DNA from 2 places in the Achromobacter sp. ESBL13 genome. Region 2 is predicted to be linked to the other one. Evidence: riboswitches for the same ligand, from Rfam matches in the RefSeq annotation. Region 2 holds a riboswitch; the other holds the start of a gene.
The links. Region 2 has a riboswitch for glycine ahead of gcvT (glycine cleavage system aminomethyltransferase GcvT). Riboswitches for the same ligand answer to the same signal wherever they lie in the genome.
Positions count from the first base shown of each region.

Region 1 (11,092 bases), on a different contig from region 2:
CAGCCGAATGTCATCGCCAGATGCAGGCCGATCAGCCACGACACGACCATCGCGGGCGTGGTCACCCATAAGGTCCAACGACGCAGCGCGCCAAGCATCTTGCGTTCCTTGGGCGCTTCATCGCCCTCTTGCGGCGCTGACGACAGCAGGAACAGCGAAACAAATAGCGAGCCCCCCAGCCAGGCCACCACGGCGGCCACGTGGGCCATTTTCAGCAGTTGATAAGTCATGGCCGGCATTATCGCCGGATGCAGCGGCGGGCAGTAGTCGGCCGCGGCGGCATGTCGGTCGCGGCGGATGACAGGCCAGATGACATGCCGGAGAGCGCGCCGGCGTGCACGCCGGGTCCGGCGTGCGCGTCAGGGCTCAGTTGCCGGTGGAGGACACGGACGCTGCGGGGCCGGCAGCGGCGCCGCTGACAGTGAAGGTGGAGCCCGTCGTGGTACCGGCGGTCGCAGCCGTGGCTGGGCCCCCGGCGCCGGCCGTGGCGCCGGCCGTGGCGCTGGTCGTGGCGCTGGTCGTGGCGCCGGCCGTGGCGCTGGTCGTAGCGCTGGAGGTCGCACCGGTCGGTGCAGCGGACGGGCTGACCGCTGACGGAGTCGAGATCGACGCGCCCGGCCCCGGCAACGCCGGAGACGTGGCGGCCGCGGCGGGCGGCGTGCCGGTTGGAGTATTGCCCGGTGTGGATGCCGGCGCGGCGTGGGGCGTGTCCACGGCGGGCTTTTGCGTGGTCGTGTCACCGGCCTTGTCACCGGCCTTGTCACTGCCGGCGCCTGGCCCCGACGGCCCGTTCGCCGCAGCGGGATTCAAGGTGTCGGCGGGCGCGTCCGGGGACACGACCGGATCGGCAGGCGGCGCGGGCGGCTTGGCTTGCGACGCGCGGGCGCGGGGGCTTGGCGGCACATGCGGGGCGGCGGCGGCTTCCGCGTCGGGCAGGAAGCGCTGCAACAGCTGGAAAAAGCCTTCGTAGAATTTCGGACGCGACACGGTCTGGCTGGCCGTTTTGACCAGCGAGTCGTCGCTGGAGCCGAACGGCATCGACACCTGACCCAGCACGCTGACGCCCACGCTGGCCGAACTGGAAGTGCGCTTGATTGAATAGCGGTCTTGCACCGCGTTGGCAAACACCGTGGCGCGCTGGTTGGCGCTGCCGTCCGAGGCGCAGTCGATATTGAAATTGATCTGCGTGTGCAGCCCGTCCTCGCCCTGGAAGTTCTTGTGCCCGGACACGCGGGCCGGGTCGAAGCGGTCGATGTTGTAGCCCTGGCTGAGCAGGGCACGCCGGCCCGCATCGCAGGCGGTGGTGCTGGCCGAGGGGAAGGTGCGCGAGAACACATCGTTTTGCGCGAAGTCTTCTCTTTCGTAAGCCGGCTTGGGCGAACTGCATCCCGCAAGGATCGCCGTCAGGCAGACAAACAAGGAAACGGGCAGACGACGGGTAACGCTGGGCATGAGGGGTCCGGCTTTTGGCGTAAAGCGGGCATTATCGGCCAGGAATGGGCCGGTGGCGAATCGCCCCCCGCCCACCGTGATCCCTTGAAACAGTTTTAACGGGGTCGGGGAGCAAATGCGGAACTGACCCCGTTTTCCCCGCGCGATTCCTCTTGCCCCAGGCTGCGCCGATAACTGGCGCATCCCGCCGCCAGCAGCAGCACGCACAGCACGGTGGCAACGCCGATCAGCAACGACAACGACTGCCCCACCGCCGCCGGGCTTTTGAACAAGCGATCGGTCAACAACGCCACCGCCGTCGTCCCCAACCCCAGGCCGGTCAAATTGGAGATCAGCAGGAACAGCGCCGACACCTGCGCGCGGATCTGGTTGGGCGGCAGAATCTGCATCGCCGCCGTGGACGTGGGCATGGGAAAGGACGCAAAGAACATTGCCGGCAGCAACAGCGCCACCGACGCCGCCAAGCTGTCCACCTGGGTGAACGCCACGGCCGGTAGCGCCATGCCTACCGCGCCGATCACGCCCGCCCGCATCGGCGCATCGCGATAGCCGCGTCGGGCCAGCCCGTCCATCAGCCAGCCGCCGCAAAAAACGCCCGCCGTATTGGCCACCAGCACCACCACACCCAGCATGTACCCCACATCCACCGGCGACATGCCGAACTTGCGCATGTAGAAGGCGGGCGTCCAGCCCAGCAAGGCAAACAGCACCATGGCATAGAACGAAAAGCCCAGGTAGTGACAAAAGAATGTGCGGCGATGACGGCCCAGAAAACGAAACGTGTCGGCCACCGTGGGCTTGGGCGCGTGGCCGTCTGCGTTGCGGCGCAAGCCCAAGCGCCGCGGATCGCGCACCGTCAGCAGGATCAGCAGCGCCACCAGCAGACCCGGCAAGCCCACGATGAAAAACGTGACCTGCCACGGTCGCATCGCGCCGACCAACGGCACCACCACGCTGTCCACGCTTTTGAGCAGGTTGATGACATAGCCGCCGATCAGGAACGCCATGCCGCCACCAATAAACGAGCCGATCGAATAGATGCCGACGGCGCGGCCCAGCTTGTCGCGCGGGAACATATCGCTAAGCATGGAATAGGTGGCGGGCGACAAGGCGGCCTCGCCCACCCCCACGCCGATGCGCGCCAGGAACATGTGCGCAAAGCTGCGCGACAGGCCGCAGGCGGCGGTTGCCAGGCTCCAGAACGCCACGCCGATGGCGATGATCCTCGGGCGCGAATAGCGGTCGGCCAGCAAGGCGATGGGGATGCCCATGACGGCGTAGAACAGCGAGAATGCCAAGCCGTGCAGCAGGCTGAATTGCGTGTCGGACAGTCGCAGATCGTGCTTGATCGGTTCGATCATCAGCGCCAGGATCTGTCTGTCGACGAAGGAAAATATGTACGCTAGCATGCATATCACGACGACGTACCACTCGTAGGCGTAGCTTCGTTTCGTCAGTGGCGGCAGCGTCGCGTCAGTCATGTTTTTCCCTTGTTTTGCTTAGTCTTGTCCATCGTTTGTAGGTCTTTGCGCAGCCGGCCTCTATACGCGGCGCGCAACGACTGTTCCCACCGCGCAGGAAAGCATGTTCAACGACACCTATCCGCTGAACCGCCATTGCTTGCTGGACTCGGGCAACGCCGCCGAGGTCAAAGACCAGGTCAGCCAACACCTGTGGTCGCACCGCATGTGCGTGGCCCAGGGCAAACCCTTGCAATCGCGGCTGTATGGCGTGTTCTTCGGCAACGCGGCGCTGTTCGATCTGCACTACGGCGCCGAAGTCGAAATCGACGCGGGCGACATCTCCAGCTATTACCTGATCCGCATCACGCTGCAAGGGTCGGGTCTGGTCACGCTGGGCAAACGCAGCGCGTCCATGCAAGCGGGCAGCCTGACGATTTCATCGCCGTCCGAACCCAGCGTGATCAGCATCGGCCGCGACTGCCGCAACCTGATCCTGCGTGTCGAGCGGCAGGCGCTGGAACATCAATTGCAGCGCCTGCTGGACCGCCCCATCAAGCACGCGCTGGTGTTCGACCTGGAAGCGCCGCCGGATTGCCCCGGCCTGGCCGCCGTGCGCGAAACGCTGGACTACCTGTGTCGCCTATACCAGCACCCCGCCATCGACGGCGTCACGCAGACGCTCGCGGCCGGCTTTTCCGACTACCTGCTGGCGCTGCTGTTGACCCAGCTGCCGCACAACTATTCCGACGCCTTGCGCGCCGACCACCGCCAGCCCCTGCCCCAACATGTGCGCGCCGCGCGCGACTACATCGAAAGCCATGTCGACGAAGCGATTTCGCTGGCGGATCTGGCGGCGCACTGCGGCGTGTCGGTGCGGACGCTGCAAAACGGCTTTACGCAGTTCCTCAAGCAAAGCCCCAGCGACTACGTGCGCAACCACCGCCTGGCCCTGGTGCACGCCGCGCTGGAACAGGCGCGCGGCGGCGATAGCGTGACCGACATCCTGCTGCGCCACGGCGTCAGCAGCTTTGGCCATTTCGCCACGCATTACCGCAAGCGCTACGGCTGCCTGCCGTCGGACACGCTGCGTCGGCATCGGCCCTAGCGCGATGTCGTCGGCCATCGCCCGCGCCATCGAAATCCCGCGCCCGCCCCGTCGCAATCCCTTGCCGGATCGGAACGGCGCTTGCGCATTTGGCGCAGCCCACGCGCCGCGCCGCCGCTAGGATCAAGCCTTCAAAGAAGGAGCTTGATCATGCGAATCAGCGTAATTGGCGGCGGCCACGGCTGCTACGCGGCCGCGGCCGAACTTGCCGAAAAAGGACACGAGGTGAGCTGGTGGCGCCGGGATGACGACGCGTTCGACGGCTTGCGCAAGGCCGGTGCGCTGACCGTCACAGACTACCGCGGCACGCGCCAGGTCCCGCTGGGCCAGGGCCCCGGGCAGTTGGCGCTGCAAGCCTCGCTGGAGGCCGCGCTGGCCGACGCGCGGGTCGTCGTCATTCCCCTGCCCTCGACCACTCACGACGCGCTTGCGCCCATGCTGGCCCCGCTGTTGCAGGACGGGCAGGTGGTGTTCCTGCCGCCCGGCACGTTTGGCTGCTACCTGTTTGCCCGCGCGCAGCGGGACGCCGGCAACACCGCCCGCGTGGCGTTTGCCGAGACCGGCACCCTGCCCTATCTGGCGCGCAAGCACGGCAACACGGTCGTCATCAGCGGCTACGCCACGCGCTTGCCCACCGGCGTGTTCCCCAGCCGGCTGACCGACGACGCGCTGGCGTTGCTGGGCCAGGTCTACCCCAGCATCGAGCCCATTGAAGACGGATTAGCGGGCGCCTTGATGAACGCCGGCCCCATCATTCATCCGCCGCTCATCATGATGAACGCCGGCCCCCTGGAGCATTTCGACAAGTGGGACATTCACAACGAAGGCACGCAGCCGTCGATCCGCCGCGTCACCGACGCGCTGGACGCCGAACGCATCGCCATCCGCGAGGCGCTGGGCTATGCCGCGCCGCACTTTCCACTGGCAGACCACTACGCCACCGAAGGCGATGAATGGATGTACGGTCGCGGCGCACACGGCAAGCTGACCGACAGTGGCGACTGGCGCGAAACCATCGACCTGCACACGCACCGCTACATGCTTGAGGACACGCGGCTGGGTCTTTCCTTCCTGGTGTCCACGGGAAGCTGGGCAGGCGTGCCAACGCCGGTGGCGCAAGGCCTGCTTGGCATCGCCAGCGCCATCACGGGCCGCGATCTGTACGCCGAGGGCCGCACGCTGGAACGCCTGGGGCTGGATCGCCTGTCGCGCGCCGGCATGGCTGAATTGCTGGAACAAGGATGCTGACCATGGAAGAAAGAATCTGCGTGATCGGCGCCGGGCGCATGGGGGAAGGCATCGCGCTGTCATACACCCACGCGGGACGCGCCGTGACGCTGGTCGACATCAAACCCCGATCCCCGACAGAACAAGCCGACCACCACGCGCGCGTGCTGGCGAACCTGCGGCGGGAACTGGCCACGCTAAGCCGGCTTGGCCTGCTGGATGCCCAGCAAGCCGACACCGCCATGCAGCGCGTTCGCCTGTGCGGACGCGACGAAGCCCAGGCCGACCTGCAACGCGCGCGCATCGTCTTCGAAGCCGTGCCGGAACGCCTGGACGCCAAGCGCGACACCTTCGCCTGGCTGGGCCGGGTGTGCGCGGCAGACACCGTCATAGCGTCAACCACGTCCACGTTTCTGGTGACCGAGCTGGCCGAACTGATGCCGGGCGCCGAGCGTTTTTTGAATGCGCACTGGCTCAACCCCGCCTATCTGATTCCTCTGGTTGAAGTCAGCGCCGGGCCTCGCACCGCCGATGCCGCCCTGCAAGCGTTGCTTGCCGTGCTGCGCCAAGCCGGCAAGACGCCCGTGCAATGCGCGCCCACAGCCGGCTACATCGTGCCGCGCATCCAGGCGCTTGCCATGAACGAGGCCGCGCGCATGGTCGAGGAAGGCGTGGCCAGCGCCGAAGATATCGACACTGCCGTGCGCCTGGGATTCGGGCTGCGGTTTTCGGTGTTGGGCCTGTTGGAGTTCATCGACTGGGGCGGCGGCGACATCCTGTACTACGCATCGCGCTACCTGGAAGCCGAGATCGGCCCGCGCTTTGCATCGCCTGCTGTCATTGCCCAAAACATGGAGCAAAACCGCAACGGCCTGCGCGATGGCAAGGGCTTTTACGACTACGCCGACAGGGACGTGGACGCCTACAAGATGCAGCGCCTGGGCCAGCTGTGCAAAAGGCTGGAGGTGATGGGGTTATTGCCGCGCTTTGACGGGGCGCGCACGTTGCCGGGCGCTGACGGCTGAGGGCGGCAAGGGCTAGCAAGAGGCCAGCAAGAGGCCAGCAAGAGGCCAGCAAGGGGGCCGGGTACGCCGCTTGCCCTTCTCAGTTCGCTTGCGCGGGGGCGTCGGGTTGCGATCCCGGTTGCGATCCCGGTTCCGTCTCCGCCGCCGTTTCCTCTTCAAGAATGCGATACGCCAGACGCACGCGGGCTTCGTTCGGAATATTTCGATTCGCCAGGATCACCACGCCGATTTTCCTGGACGGCACAAATGCCACGTAGGCGCCAAAGCCGTTGGTGGAACCCGTCTTGTTTATCCACGCATCAGCACGCGGCGGCTGCGGCGGGGTCAAGGCCTTGGCCGGGTGGTTCTGGCTGTTCAACGTGCCGGCGTTCGCTGCCAACAGCGCGTTCAGCGTCACCGGATACGCCAGTTGTTCCCAGGCCAGGTCCTGCGTCATTCCGCCCACGTCGTAGTAGCCCACATGCGTATCGGCCAAGGCCTTGGACACTACGGGGTCGGCGATGACGGCCTTGGCGATCTTCGCATCGCGGGCGGCCTTGGCGCTGAATTGCGCGGGCGCTGACGCCACGCCCATGTTCGCGTCCACAAAGCGGATCAGGTCGCTGGCGCTGGTCTTGACGCCGTAGGCTTCGTCGGCCAGCACGCCCGGGTTCACGCGCACCGGCGCGTTCTGTTTGTTGTAGCCCTGTGCGTAGTCGCCCATCCTGGCGGCCGGCACGTGAATATAGGTGTCGGCCAGGCCCAGCCTGGGCAACAGCGTCTTCTCCATGGCCTGCGCATAAGGCTGGCCCAGGCTCTTGGCCGCCACCACGCCCAACATGCCGATGCTGGGGTTGGCATAGGTGCGGTACGTGCCCGGGGCGTAGCGCGGGGTCCACGCGCACAGGTAGGCCATCAACTGGGCGTTGTCCCGCACCGCGTCGGGCACTTGCAGCGGGAAGCCGCCAGCCGTGTGCGTGCCCAGGTGGATCAGGTTCAGCTTGGCGAACTCCGTGCCTTGCAGGGCGGGCACAAAGCGCGCCGGGCTGTCGGTCAGCGACAGCTTGCCCAACGCCTGGGCATAAGTCGCCAACGTGGCGGTAAACGTCTTGCTGATCGAGCCCACCTCAAACAGCGTGTCACGGCTGACAGGCGCCTGCGTTTGCAAAGAGGCCACGCCATAGCTGCGGAATTCGTGTCGCCCTTCACGCGTAACGGCAATGGCCAGGCCCGCCACGTCGTACTCGCGCATCAGCGCATGCACGGCGTCGTTGATGTCGGCGCCGGGGGCCACGGGTTCGGCTGCGGCCAACGAAAACACGGCGCCGCCGGCCATCACGGCCAGGGCTTGCAAAACAGCGCGTCGCGCGGCGTGAAAGCTCATTCCTATCGTCCTATTTCAATTCACGCCAGCCCAACGGCGCAGGCGACATAGTACTAACCCTGAAGCAAATGCGACATGAACTTAGCTATTCTGTACGCCGTCGATTCAAAACCGCGCAGAAGAGACCGGCCCTTGCGGCCGGCGCCGACGGAGCAACCGCCCCGGAAACTCTCAGGCAACAGGACTGCGCGCGTGTAGACAATCTGGAGAGAGGCGCCGTGCGCGCCCACCGAAGGGGAACCCGCCGCCCGCGCGGGTGAAACTCTCAGGTACCAAAGACAGATGGGGTGCCGCGTCCACATTGGTCGCGGCCACCTTGCCTGGAGCCACCATGCCCCGCATCGCCATCATTGGCGCCGGTATCACCGGCGTCACGTCCGCCTATGCCCTGTCGAAGCTGGGATACGCGGTCACCGTCTACGACCGCCAGCGCTATCCCGCCATGGAAACGTCGTATGCCAACGGCGGCCAGTTGTCCGCCAGCAACGCCGAAGTCTGGAACAGTACGGCCACCATCATCAAGGGCCTGCGTTGGATGTTGCGCAAAGACGCGCCGCTGTTGCTGAACCCCCGCTTCAGCTGGCACAAGTATTCGTGGCTGGCGCAGTTCATGGCGCAGATTCCGCACTACCGTGACAACACCATCGCCACCACGCGGATGGCCATCGAAGCGCGCCAGCATCTGTTCGACATGGCCGAGGCCGAAGGCATCGACTTCGACCTGGAGCGCCGGGGCATCCTGCACATCTACCATGACGCCGACAGCTTCAAGGCCGCGCACCGCGCCAACGCGCTGCTGCAAGCCGGCGGCCTGGACCGCTATGCAGTCACCGCCGACGAAGCGCGCGCTATCGAACCCGCCATGCAAGCCGGATGCCACGGCGGTTTCTACACCCCGTCGGACGCCACCGGCGACATCCACAAGTTCACGCGCGGCCTGGCCCGGGCATGCCAGCGCCGTGGCGTCACGTTCGTGCACGATGCCGACATCGACAACATCCAACGCCACGACCGCCCTTACGTGCTGGACATCCGTCGCGACGGCGGCACGCAGCGCGATCGACACGAGGCGGACGCCATCGTCGTGTGCGCAGGCGCGGCCAGCAGGAAATTTGCCCGCCTGCTGGGCGATTCGATCAACATCTATCCGGTCAAGGGCTATTCGATCAGCGTGCACCTGGACGACGCCGACAGCCAGGGCGCCGCGCCGCGCGTCAGCCTGCTGGATGAAGCCGCGAAGATCGTCACCAGCCGCCTGGGGGACCGCTTCCGCGTGGCGGGCACGGCCGAATTCAACGGCTTCAACATGGACATCCGAGCCGAGCGCGTGCAGCCGCTGATCGACTGGACGCGCAAGCACTTTCCCAATATCAATACCACGCGCGTCGTGCCGTGGTGCGGCCTGCGCCCCATGACCCCCAACATGATGCCGCGCGTGGGGCCGGGCAAGCGTCCGGGGGTGTTCTACAACACCGGGCACGGGCATCTGGGGTGGACGTTGTCAGCCGCGACGGCGCAGGTGCTGGCGCAAAGCGTCAGGGCGGTGCTGCCGGCGCCACCAGCAACGTATAGGGGTTGATGGCGCCGCCGTCGTAGATGCCGTAATGCAAATGCGGCGGCGTGCCTTGCGCGTTGCCGGTGTTGCCGACGTAGCCCAGTACGTCTCCGGGCGCCACCAGTTGCCCCCGTTGAATATCGGCGTAGCCATCCAGGTGCGCGTAGTAATGCCGCTGGCGTCCGGGGCCCAGCACCCACACGACCTGACCGCCCAGGTTGTTCGTGCCCACCTGCATGACCACGCCTTCCGTGGTGGACAGCACAGGCGTGCCCCGCGCGGCGAAGATGTCGATGCCCTCGTGTTGGCGGCCGCCCGCCCGGGCCGCGCCCCAGGTGTCGGCCAACCGTCTGGCGGACACGCCCTGTACCGGCACGGGCAAGGACGTCGGCGCTTGCTGCCAGGCCAGCCGGGCCATATGCCAGGGTGCGCGCGCGGCGTCGGGCAGGCGCGGCCATGCCCAGGCAGCAAGCCAGATCAATAAGCCCAGGACGACAAGGCGGCGAAGGAAGCGCAATACAGGATCAACGGTCATGCAAGGTTCGACGGCGGGTATGCCGAGGGGTTCCCGAGGGGCTGTCCCGCCGGCAGTCAATATCGCGTGCCGTAGCCTTCTAGACGAACATCAGGCAAACCGGTGTCGGTGCCTGCGCCGCCACCTGCATGTCGCTTAAATGCCCGGTTGCCGCATCGATGCGCAAGCGCAGGATGGAATCGCCCTTTTGGTTCAGCGCGTACAAGCTGCCCCCGTCTGGCGCCAGGGTGAGTGCGCGGGGGAAGCGCAGCCCGTCAGTCCAGGTTTGCACGCGGCTTAATGCGCCGTCTTTGGCGACGGCAAAGACGGCGATGCTGTCGGCTTGCGGGTGGTCGTTATCGACGCGGCGGGTGGATGCGTACAGGAAGCGCCCAGAGGGGTGGATGAGCAATGCCGCCGCGTTGCCCGCGCCGGTGAATCCGGGTGGTGTGGCAGCTACGTGGTGGCGCTGCGCCAGCACGCGGCCGGCGCGGGCGTCGTAGCCAAAGCATGCGATAGAGGCGTCAAGCTCGTTCAAGACATATAACAGCGCGCCATCGGGATGCAGCGCAAGATGGCGTGGCCCGCTGCCCGCGGGCAGCGTCGTGCGTTCGGACAGCGCCAGCTTGCCGTCCTTGAACGTGAACAGGTTGATGCGATCGCTGCCCAGGTCGGTAGCCAGGACGCGCTGGCCGGTGGAGTCGAACAGCACCATGTGCGGGTGCGCGGATTGTTGTTCGGGGCGCGGACCCGAGCCGGTTTCCTTGACGATGCCCGACACTTCACCCAACGCGCCGTCGGCCTGGATGGGCAGCACGTTGTAGGTGCCACCCCCGTATTGCGCGGTGACAAGGTAGCGGCCATCCGGGGATGCGGCGAGGTACGCAGGCGCGGTGCTGGATAGCGACAAGGGCTGCCGGTTCAAAAAGCGCAGGCTGCCGTCAGCCGGGTCGATCGCATAGGATTCGGCCGTGCCTCGGGCCAGGCCTTCCCATTGATCGATCTCGTTGATGGCGTAAAGAAAGCGTTGCGTGGGGTGTACGGCCAGGTAGGACGGATTGTCGCTTTCCATCACCTGGATCAGATGCCAGCCACCCTGCGGGCGCAGCGCATAGGCATGTATGCCGCGCGATGGCGGCCCGCCGGCAGTGCCGCCGGGCGCGTCGCGGGTATAGGTACCCACATAGGCGTAGCGGGCATCGGCGCGGGCGGTCGTGGCGCCCATGGCCGACAGCCAGGGCCCCGCCGCGCTGGCCGCCGACAAGCCTCCGGCGAACTGGATGAAGGATCTGCGGGGAGCACTGGATAGGGAATTCATGGCGAAATCCGGCAAGGCGGGCGGCGCGTCATGACGGGCGCACCGACATCGCGTGGTGAAAGACGTTGTT
Region 1 covers NZ_JAZEVT010000001.1:1,869,744-1,880,835, forward strand. The annotation lists gene V6F88_RS08310 (CopD family protein) at 1-230, opposite strand, end outside; gene V6F88_RS08315 (DUF2242 domain-containing protein) at 367-1,452, opposite strand; gene V6F88_RS08320 (spinster family MFS transporter) at 1,548-2,933, opposite strand; gene V6F88_RS08325 (AraC family transcriptional regulator) at 3,037-4,020, shown strand; gene V6F88_RS08330 (NAD/NADP-dependent octopine/nopaline dehydrogenase family protein) at 4,171-5,268, shown strand; gene V6F88_RS08335 (3-hydroxybutyryl-CoA dehydrogenase) at 5,262-6,272, shown strand; gene ampC (class C beta-lactamase) at 6,352-7,635, opposite strand; glycine riboswitch at 7,742-7,832, shown strand; gene V6F88_RS08345 (D-amino acid dehydrogenase) at 7,967-9,214, shown strand; gene V6F88_RS08350 (M23 family metallopeptidase) at 9,171-9,725, opposite strand; gene V6F88_RS08355 (lactonase family protein) at 9,805-11,022, opposite strand; gene V6F88_RS08360 (FAD-binding oxidoreductase) at 11,051-11,092, opposite strand, start outside.
Region 1: another riboswitch for glycine. It lies ahead of V6F88_RS08345 (D-amino acid dehydrogenase); the one in region 2 lies ahead of gcvT (glycine cleavage system aminomethyltransferase GcvT).

Region 2 (11,092 bases):
GGATTTCCCGTAGGACTGAAAGAAAAACAGCCCTACAATTCCGCCATTCCCGCCTGTCGGCGGGGGCTCGCGCCGTCTGTCATCAGGCGGATTTTTACTAGCAGTACACTCGCGCCGCGTTATGCGACCGAACCCGCCATGCCCCCAGGAGCGCCTGCATGAAATTTCGCTTCCCCATTTTCATCATCGACGAGGACTACCGTTCCGAGAACGCGTCCGGTTTGGGTATTCGTGCCTTATCTGAAGCGATCGAGGCCGAGGGCGTCGAGGTGATCGGGGTGACCAGCTATGGCGACCTGAGTTCGTTCGCGCAACAGCAAAGCCGGGCCAGCGCCTTCATCCTGTCGATCGACGATGAAGAGTTCGACGTGGACTCGCCCGAAGACGTGGCCAGCGCCATCAAGAACCTGCGCATGTTCATCGGCGAACTGCGCTTTCGCAACGCCGATATCCCCATCTATCTGTATGGCGAGACGCGCACGTCGGAACACATTCCGAACGACATCCTGCGCGAGCTGCACGGCTTCATCCACATGTTCGAGGACACCCCCGAATTCGTGGCGCGCCACATCATCCGCGAAGCACGCAGCTACGTGGATTCGCTGCCGCCGCCGTTCTTTCGCGAGCTGGTCAAGTACGCGCAAGACGGTTCGTATTCCTGGCACTGCCCGGGTCACTCGGGCGGCGTCGCCTTCCTGAAGAGCCCCGTGGGCCGCATGTTCCACCAGTTCTTCGGTGAAAACATGCTGCGCGCCGACGTCTGCAACGCCGTGGACGAATTGGGCCAGCTGCTGGACCACACCGGCCCCGTGGCCGAGTCCGAGCTGAACGCCGCGCGCATCTTCCACGCCGATCACTGCTTTTTCGTGACCAACGGCACGTCCACGTCCAACAAGGTCGTGTGGCACGCCAACGTGGCCGCGGGCGACGTGGTCGTGGTGGATCGCAACTGCCACAAGTCCATCCTGCACGCCATCACGATGACGGGCGCGATCCCGGTGTTCCTGCGCCCCACGCGCAACCATCTGGGCATCATCGGCCCGATCCCGCTGGAAGAATTCCACCCGGACAACATCCGCAAGAAGATCGAGGCCAACCCCTTTGCGCGCGAAGCGGTGAACAAGAATCCGCGCATCCTGACGCTGACGCAAAGCACGTACGACGGCGTCATCTACAACGTGGAAATGATCAAGGAACAGCTGGGCAGCTATGTCGATACGCTGCACTTTGACGAAGCCTGGCTGCCGCACGCCTCGTTCCACGAGTTCTACCAGGACATGCACGCCATCGGCCAGGACCGCCCGCGCAGCCAGGACGCGATGGTGTTCGCCACGCACTCCACGCACAAGCTGCTGGCCGGCATTTCGCAGGCCTCGCAGATCATCGTGCAGGAATCCGAGACCCGCAAACTGGACCGCAACGTCTTCAACGAGGCGTACCTGATGCACACGTCGACCTCGCCGCAGTACGCGATTATCGCGTCGTGCGACGTGGCCGCCGCCATGATGGAGCCGCCCGGAGGCACAGCGCTGGTCGAGGAAAGCATCCGCGAAGCGCTGGACTTCCGCCGCGCCATGCGCAAGGTGGAATCCGAATTCGGCAAGAACGACTGGTGGTTCAAGGTCTGGGGCCCGAACCGCCTGGTGTCCGAAGGCATCGGCAACCGCGACGAATGGATCCTGGAAGCCAACGACCATTGGCACGGCTTCGGCGAAATGGCCGAAGGCTTCAACATGCTGGACCCGATCAAGGCCACGGTCATCACGCCCGGGCTGGACATGTCGGGCAGCTTCGGCGAAACCGGCATCCCGGCCGCGCTGGTGTCCAAGTACCTGACCGAGCACGGCGTTGTGGTTGAAAAGACCGGCCTGTATTCGTTCTTCATCCTGTTCACCATCGGCATTACCAAGGGCCGCTGGAATACGCTGTTGACCGCCTTGCAGCAGTTCAAGGACGACTACGACCGCAACCAGCCGCTGTGGCGCATCCTGCCGGACTTCTGCCGCGTGCATCGCCGTTACGAACGCATGGGCCTGCGCGATCTGTGCCAGGAAATCCACGAAGCCTACCGCGCCCGCGACGTTGCCCGCCTGACCACCGAGATGTACCTGAGCGACATGGTGCCGGCGTTGAAGCCGTCGGACGCATTCGCCCGCATGGCGCACCGCGAGGTCGAGCGTGTCGACATCGACAAGCTGGAAGGCCGCGTCACGGGCGTGCTGCTGACGCCGTATCCCCCGGGCATTCCGCTGTTGATTCCGGGCGAACGCTTTAACCGCACCATCGTGCAGTACCTGCAATTCGCGCGTGAATTCAACGAGCGCTTCCCCGGCTTCGAAACCTATATTCACGGCCTGGCCGATGAAGCGGGTCCGGATGGCGAAAAGCGCTACTACGTTGATTGCCTGATCGAAGAGTAAGACCCGGCGGGTCTGGAGTCCTGATGTTTGATGTAGCCGTACTCGGCGCCGGCGCCGCTGGCATGATGTGTGCAGCGGTGGCCGGGCAGCGCGGCTTGCGCGTGGTGCTGGTCGACCATGCCGAGCGCCTGGCCGAGAAAATCCGCATTTCCGGCGGTGGCCGCTGCAACTTCACCAACATCGGCACCGGACCCGCCAATTTCCTGTCCGAAAACCCGCATTTCTGCCGCTCGGCACTGTCGGCTTACACGCCGCAGGATTTTCTGGCGCTGATGCAGCGTCACCATATCGCCTGGCACGAGAAACACCGTGGTCAGCTGTTCTGCAACGATTCCAGCGAATCCATCATCAACATGCTGCGCGCGGAGTGCGACGCAGGCAATGTGCAATGGCGCATGGGCTGTTCGGTGGCCGAGATCAGCCATGGCGCGCAGGGCTTTGAACTGCATACCAGCCAGGGCGTGATCCGCGCGGCCAAGCTGGTCGTGGCCACGGGCGGCATGGCGATTCCGCAGTTGGGCGCCACTGACTTTGGCCTGAAGATCGCGCGCCAATTCGGCTTGAAGGTGGTCGAGCCCCGGCCCGCGCTGGTGCCGCTGACCTTTGACCCGGCGCAATGGCAGGCGCTGTCCGAGCTGTCGGGCGTAGCGCTGGAAGTGGGCCTGCACACGGGGCAGGGCAAGGCGCGGGGTGAATTCCTGGAAGACCTGCTGTTTACCCATCGCGGCCTGTCCGGCCCGGGCATCCTGCAAATTTCCAGCTACTGGAAGCCGGGCGAACCCATCGTGATCGACCTGGCGCCGGGCCGCGACCTGGCCGAAGAATTGCTGGCGTCCAAGTCGGGCAACCGGCAGCAACTGCATACCGTGCTGGCGGGCCTGTGGCCCAAGCGCCTGGCCGACCGCTGGCTGCATCTGGCGGAGCAGGGCGGCAAGCCCGGCCTGGCCGCGATGCGCCTGGCCGACGCGCCGGACAAAACGCTGCGGGCCTTGGCGCAAGACATCCATCAATGGACGCTGGTGCCCAGCGGCACCGCCGGCTACAAAAAGGCCGAGGTGATGCGCGGCGGCGTCGATACACGCGGCCTGGACCAGAAATCCATGCAGGCCAAGACTACGTCCGGCCTGTATTTCATTGGTGAAGCCGTGGATGTGACCGGCTGGCTGGGCGGCTACAACTTCCAATGGGCCTGGGCATCCGGCGTGGCCTGCGGCAAGGCGCTGTAGGCGCGCTGTCTTCAACGAAGCAATGGCGCGGTGATGGCGCACAAGAAACGCCGCGATTGTTTTATCAAATAAAAATACATATCATTTGTGTTTCCCGTTTCGGAGACGCTCATGCCCTATACCCTGCCGACGCTGCCCTACGCCTACGACGCCCTGGAGCCTCACATCGACGCCATGACGATGGAGATTCACTACAGCAAGCATCATCAAACCTATGTGACCAGCCTGAATGCGGCGCTGGATGGGGCGGGCATCAGTACCGACGAACCTGTTGAAACCCTGGTGGCCCGGCTGGATCAACTGCCCGAGGCCGTCCGTGGCGCGGTACGCAACCATGGCGGCGGCCACGCCAACCACAGCTTGTTCTGGTCCGTGATGTCGCCCCAGGGCGGCGGTGAACCCGATGGCGCGCTGGCCGCCGCTATCGAATCCGAACTGGGTGGCCTGGCTGCCTTCCGCGAGGCCTTCACCAAAGCGGCCCTGACCCGCTTCGGCAGCGGCTGGGCCTGGCTCTCGGTCACGCCCGCCGGCAAGCTGGTGGTGGAAAGCAGCGCCAACCAGGACAGCCCGCTGATGCAGGGCAACACGCCGATCCTGGGCCTGGACGTCTGGGAACACGCCTATTACCTCAAGTACCAAAACCGTCGCCCTGAATACATTGGCGCCTTCTACAATGTCGTGAATTGGCCCGAGGTGGCTCGCCGTTATGCGGCCGCAAAGGGTTAAGCCCGCTTTGTGATGGAGGCATCGGCCCCATGAACACATTCAGCCGTCACCGCGTGCGTCCCGCGGCCACCAGCATCAGCGTCTGGACCCTGGCCGTGCTGGTGTCCTGCCTGGCGATGCACCAGCTGTGGGCCTACCTGGACGTGCGCGCGCCGCACGTCGCCGATGCCCTGCTGGGCGGGCTGGTGGCGGCGGGCGCCACCGCGCTGGGCACCGTGCCCATCCTGTTCGCCCGCACCATCCCGCAAAAGGTCCAGGACAGCATGTTCGGCTTCGGCGCGGGCGTGATGCTGGCGGCCAGCGCGTTTTCGCTTGTGGCGCCGGGCATCGAGGCGGCCGAAAGGCAGGGCATGGGCCCCTGGGGCGCCGGGCTGACGGTGGGGGCGGCCATCCTGCTGGGCGCGGCGGTGCTGCTCATCATGGACCGCACGCTGCCGCACGAACACTTCATCAAGGGACGCGAAGGCATCGAGGCGCGCCGCATGCGGCGCGCCTGGTTGTTTGTCATCGCCATCACCTTGCACAACCTGCCCGAAGGCCTGGCCATCGGGGTCGGCTACGCGGGGGGCGACCCGGTGGCGGGCACCGCCCTGGCCACGGGCATCGCGATCCAGGACATTCCCGAGGGGATGGTCGTTGCGGTGGCGCTGCTGGCCGCCGGCTATAAGCGGGCCTTCGCCGTGGCGCTGGGCATGTTGTCGGGTCTGGTCGAGCCGCTGGGCGCGGTGCTTGGCGCCGCCATCGTCGGCTGGTCCGTCTTGCTGCTGCCCTGGGGGCTGGGCTTTGCGGCGGGCGCCATGCTGTTTGTGATCAGCCACGAAATCATTCCCGAATCGCACCGCAAGGGGCACGAGGTCTACGCCACCTGCGGGCTGATGCTGGGCTTTGTGCTGATGATGCTGCTGGACACGGCGCTGGGCTAGTTCCGGCGCTGGCGCCACGCTTGGCGCGCGTTCCCGGCAGCGGTTTACCAAGGGGCCGGGCCCCGAAATCGCGCTTTTCCGGTGCTTGTTTTCGTTGTATGCTTGGCGCCGCTGTCACGCATGTTTGCGGGAGAGAGCGCCCCTGCCAGCAGGGTCGCCGCCGAAGGCGCAATTCGCCCAGAATCGCTCAGGTAACCGATATCGCACATGCTTGCCCCGTCCCGGTTTTACCGTGTGGATGCGGCAAAACAGTACTCTGGAGAGACCTGGCGCCGCCCCGAATTCGGGACACAGCGAGCAGCCCAGGCGCCGAAGGTGCAAACCCGCCACGCGCGGGGCAACTCTCAGGCAAAAGGACAGAGGGGCGGAAGATTCAGCCGATGCCGTGCGGGCGCAGTCCGCTTGTCACGACCGGCATTCCGTAACCCTGGCAAGCCATTGCCGTCCCGGAGTTTCCGCGCATGTCCGCAACCCTGAAACGCACCCCGCTGGCCGACGAACACATCGCCTCCGGCGCCCGAATGGTCGATTTCGGCGGCTGGGACATGCCCTTGGCCTACGGCTCGCAGCTTGAGGAACACCACGCGGTGCGCCAGGATGCGGGCATGTTCGACGTGTCGCACATGCTGAATGTCGACGTCTCCGGCCCGGACGCCTACGCCTTCCTGCAACGCCTGGTCGCCAACGACGTCGCCAAGCTGACCGTGCCGGGCAAGGCGCTGTATTCGTGCATGCTGAACCCGCAGGGCGGCGTCATCGACGACCTGATCATCTATTTCTTTGCCGCTGACGAATGGCGCGTGGTCGTCAACGCCGGCACCGCCGACAAAGACGTGGCCTGGATGCAGCGCGTGAAGCAGGCCGGCAATTTCGATGTCACCATCACCCCGCGCCGCGATCTGGCCATGGTGGCCGTGCAGGGCCCGAACGCCCGCGCCAAGGTCTGGGCCGCCCGCCCGGCCTGGCAAGCCGCCTCCGAAGCGTTGACGCCGTTTGTCGCCGCCCGCGTGGGCGACGACACGCTGGTCGCCCGCACCGGCTACACCGGCGAAGACGGCTTTGAAATTGTCCTGCCCGCCTCTGACGTCGTGCAACTGTGGCGCGACCTTGCCGCCCAGGGCGTGCGCCCGGCGGGCCTGGGCGCGCGTGACACGCTGCGCCTGGAAGCCGGCATGAACCTGTATGGCCAGGACATGGACGAGCTGACCCAGCCCGACCAGGCCGGCCTGACCTGGACCGTGTCGCTCAAGAACGCCGAGCGCCGCTTCATCGGCCGCGAGGCGCTGGAACAATTCGCCACCCACGCCGCCTTTGTCGGCCTGAAGCTGCAAGAGCGCGGCGTGATGCGCGCCCACATGGCCGTGCGCTGCGCGCAAGGCACGGGCGAACTCACTAGCGGCACCATGTCGCCCACGCTGGGCGTGTCGATCGGCTTTGCCCGCCTGCCGCAAGGCGTGCGTCCGGGCGACACGGTCGAAGTCGACATCCGCGGCAAATGGGTGCCCGCCCTGGTCTGCAAGCTGCCCTTCGTGCGTAACGGCAAAGCCGTCGAACACTCGTAAACTCGAAGCTTCGCGCGAACGGCCTTGCCAGTTGATGCACACGCCGCTCGCACGAGGCGCGCAACACCATTCATCTACCCGCATTCCCTAGAGGATTTCCCATGAGCCTGCCCACCGATCGCAAGTACACCCAGTCCCACGAATGGGTCAAAGCTGAAGGCGACGTGTTCGTCGTCGGCATCACCGATACCGCCCAGGACCAATTGGGCGACCTGGTTTTTGTTGGCGACGTCAAGGTTGGCGCCAAGTTGAACGCAGGCGAAACCGCCGGCGTGGTCGAGTCGGTCAAGGCCGCCTCGGACATCTACGCACCCGTCAACGGTGAAATCGTTGCCTTCAACGACGAGCTGGAAAACAACCCCAGCCTGATCAACGAATCGGCCTTCACCACCTGGATCTTCAAGATCAAGCCGGTCAACGCCGCCGATGCCGACAAGCTGCTGGACGCCGCCGGCTACGAAGCCGTCGCCAACGGCTAAGAAGCCGGTTCGAGCCGGGCGCGCCGACCTCGTGGCGCGCCGGCCTGATGCACCACCACCCGAGAGTCCCCATGTCGCGCGCCCTAGACACCCATACCGACTTCATTCCCCGCCACATCGGCCCGTCCGACGCCGACCAGGCCGCCATGCTCCAAGTAATTGGCAGCCCCAGCCTGGACGCCCTGATCGACGAAGTCGTTCCCGCCAAGATCCGCAGCCAGGCCCCCCTGGCGCTGCCGCCGTCGCGCAGCGAAACCGACGTGCTGGCTGAACTGAAGCAGATCGCGGGCCGCAACAAGGTCTATCGCAACTACATCGGCCAGGGCTACTACGGCACGCAGACGCCCAACGTCGTGCTGCGCAACATTCTTGAGAACCCCGCCTGGTACACGGCCTACACGCCTTACCAGCCCGAGATCTCGCAAGGCCGCCTTGAAGCCCTGCTGAACTACCAGACCATGGTCGCCGACCTGACCGGGCTGGACATCTCCAACGCCTCGCTGCTGGACGAAAGCACGGCCGCCGCCGAAGCCATGACGCTGGCCCGCCGTGGCGCCAAGTCCCAAAGCCCGGTGTTCTTCATTTCGCGCCACGTGCATCCGCAGACCATCGAAGTCGTGCGCACGCGCGCCGAAGGCCTGGGGTTGGAAATCACCGTGGGCGACGAAGCCCAGGGCCTGCCGGAATGCTTCGGCGTGCTGCTGCAATACCCGCACAGCACCGGCTCGGTGTCCGACTACCGCAAGCTGGCAGAAGCCGCCCACGCGCAAGGCGCCGTGGTCGCCTGCGCCACCGACCTGTTGGCGCTGGCCCTGTTGGCCGCCCCGGGCGAGTGGGGCGCGGACATCGCCATCGGATCGGCGCAACGCTTTGGCGTGCCGTTCGGTTTTGGCGGCCCGCACGCCGGCTTCATGGCCTGCAAGGATTCGTTCAAGCGCAACATGGCCGGCCGCCTGGTTGGCGTGTCGAAAGACGCCCAAGGCAACCCGGCAATGCGCCTGGCGCTGCAAACGCGCGAACAGCACATCCGCCGCGAGAAGGCCACGTCCAACATCTGCACCGCGCAGGTGCTGCTGGCCGTGATGGCCGGCATGTATGCGGTGTGGCATGGCCCCGAAGGCATCCGCCGCATCGCGCAGCGCGTGCAGCGCAGCACCACCATCTTGCGCGGTGAACTCATCAAGCTGGGCGTGAAGGTGGTCAACGACACGTTCTTCGACACGCTGCTGCTGGAAACGGGCGCCGCCACCCCGGCCATCCTGACGGCCGCCGAGTGCGAGCACGTCAACCTGCGCCGCGTCGATGGCGCGCGCCTGGCCGTGTCGCTGGACGAAACCGTCACCGTCGCCGACCTGCAAGCGCTGGTCAACGTGTTTGCCGCCGGCCTGGAACGCGATGATGTCGAACTGGACATCGATGCACTGGACGCGGCCGCCGCCGGCGGCATTCCCGCATCGGTCGCGCGCGAAAGCGCCATCCTGAAGCACCCCGTCTTCTCCAGCGTGCAATCCGAAACCGACATGCTGCGCTACCTGCGCAAGCTGGCCGACAAGGACCTGGCGCTGGACCGCACGATGATCCCGCTGGGTTCGTGCACCATGAAGCTGAACGCCACGGCCGAGATGATCCCCATCACCTGGCCCGAATTCGCGCTGATCCACCCGTTTGCGCCCGCCTCGCAAAGCCAGGGCTACAACGAACTGATCGACCGCCTGTCCGCCGCCCTGTGCGAAATTACCGGCTACGACAACATCAGCCTGCAACCCAACTCGGGCGCGCAAGGCGAATACGCCGGCCTGCTGGCCATTCGTGGCTACCACCAGGCCAACGGCCAGCATCAGCGCAATGTCTGCCTGATCCCGGCCTCGGCCCACGGCACCAACCCCGCGTCGGCCCAACTGGCCGGCATGGACGTGGTGGTGGTGGCGTCTGATTCCAACGGCAACGTCGATCTTTCCGACCTGCGCGCCAAGATCGAACAAGTGGGCGACAAGCTCGCCGCGCTGATGATCACCTACCCGTCCACGCACGGCGTGTTCGAGGAAGCCGTCACTGAAATCTGCGAACTGGTCCACCAGGCCGGCGGGCAGGTCTACCTGGACGGCGCCAACATGAACGCGATGGTGGGCGTGGCCCAGCCGGGCAAGTTCGGGTCCGACGTGTCGCACCTGAACCTGCACAAGACGTTCTGCATTCCGCACGGCGGTGGCGGCCCCGGCGTGGGCCCCGTGGCGGTGCGCGCGCATCTGGCGCCGTACCTGCCGGGCGTGGTGAACGAACAGGGCAAGCTGCCCGGCGAAGCCAAGGTCGGCCCGGTGTCGGCCGCGCCTTTCGGTTCGGCCGGCATTTTGCCAATTCCGTTCGTGTATATCGCGCTGATGGGTGCCGACGGCCTGCGCCGCGCCACCGAAGTGGCCATCCTGAACGCCAACTACATCGCCACCCGCCTGCGCGACCACTACCCGGTGCTGTACGCGGGCCGCAATGGCCGCGTGGCGCACGAGTGCATCCTGGATGTGCGCCCGTTGAAGGAAACCAGCGGCATCAGCGCCGAGGACATCGCCAAGCGCCTGATGGACTACGGCTTCCACGCGCCCACCATGAGCTTCCCGGTGGCGGGCACGCTGATGGTCGAGCCCACGGAATCCGAAGGCGTGGCCGAGCTTGACCGCTTCATCGACGCGATGATCTCCATCCGCGAAGAAATCGCCCAGGTCGAGCGCGGCGAACGCGACCGCGAGGACAACGTCCTGAAGAACGCGCCGCACACCGCGCAGATGCTGTTGGCCGAAGAATGGCTGCACGACTACCCGCGCCAGCAGGCCGCCTACCCGGTGGCGTCGCTGCGCGAGGCCAAGTACTGGCCGCCGGTGGCCCGTGTGGACAACGCCTACGGCGACCGCAACCTGGTCTGCGCGTGCTTGCCGATCGAAGCCTACGCGTAGTGCATTACGCGTAACGACGTCACGCCGGGCCCTGGCGCCCGGCAATAAAAAAAGCCTCCATCTTGCGATGGAGGCTTTTTGTTGGGCGCTTGCCCGTATCGATATCGGCCGTGCGTCTTACTTGGCCGGCGCCGCCTGGGCCGCCGCGTTGAAGTCTTCGGCGATGCTGATGAACGTGTTCAACAGGATTTGCAGGTTGTCCTTGCCGATCCCGCCTTCCGCGTTCATGTCCATTTGCAGCACGGCCTGGTTCTTGTTGTCCAGGTAGGCGCGGGTCCAGCGGTATTCCTGGTTCCAGCTGTTGAGCGTCTTCAGCGACATCGGCTTCTTGGTCTTGTACGTGGCCGTCATGACCAGGTCCAGGCACTTTTCAGTGAAGTCGTTGCACAGGAATTCCAGGCGCAGATCGCTGGCGCCGGTCGTGCCCGGGTCCAGGATCAGCACGGGGCCTTCGTCGCCATCCTGCTTGTTGGCGGTGATGCCCATGTCGTCCAGCAGGGCACTGACGGTGTCCAGGCTGAAGTCCTGCATCACGCCGACGGCGGGCGTTGCCCCGTCGGCCGGCTCTTGCTCGTTCATGCCGGGCATGGACTCTTCTTCGTCGTCGTCCATGGAATTCATGCCGGCGGCGCCAAGCAGGCCGCTGAACAATTCGTCGGCGGGAATTTCCTTGCCGTTCAAGTTGCCCATGCCGTCCGCGAACGTGAACTTGCCAACGATGTTGTCGCCGTCGTTCTTGCCCACGTTGAACATTTCAGCCATGCCCGACATCTGGCGCACGGTCTGGTCGGCGTCCTCGGCGGCCTTCTCC
Region 2 covers NZ_JAZEVT010000002.1:1,159,345-1,170,436, forward strand. The annotation lists gene V6F88_RS14105 (arginine/lysine/ornithine decarboxylase) at 159-2,420, shown strand; gene V6F88_RS14110 (NAD(P)/FAD-dependent oxidoreductase) at 2,444-3,646, shown strand; gene V6F88_RS14115 (superoxide dismutase) at 3,758-4,372, shown strand; gene V6F88_RS14120 (ZIP family metal transporter) at 4,402-5,295, shown strand; glycine riboswitch at 5,413-5,509, shown strand; glycine riboswitch at 5,542-5,665, shown strand; gene gcvT (glycine cleavage system aminomethyltransferase GcvT) at 5,757-6,857, shown strand; gene gcvH (glycine cleavage system protein GcvH) at 6,959-7,336, shown strand; gene gcvP (aminomethyl-transferring glycine dehydrogenase) at 7,408-10,281, shown strand; gene V6F88_RS14140 (DUF945 family protein) at 10,399-11,092, opposite strand, start outside.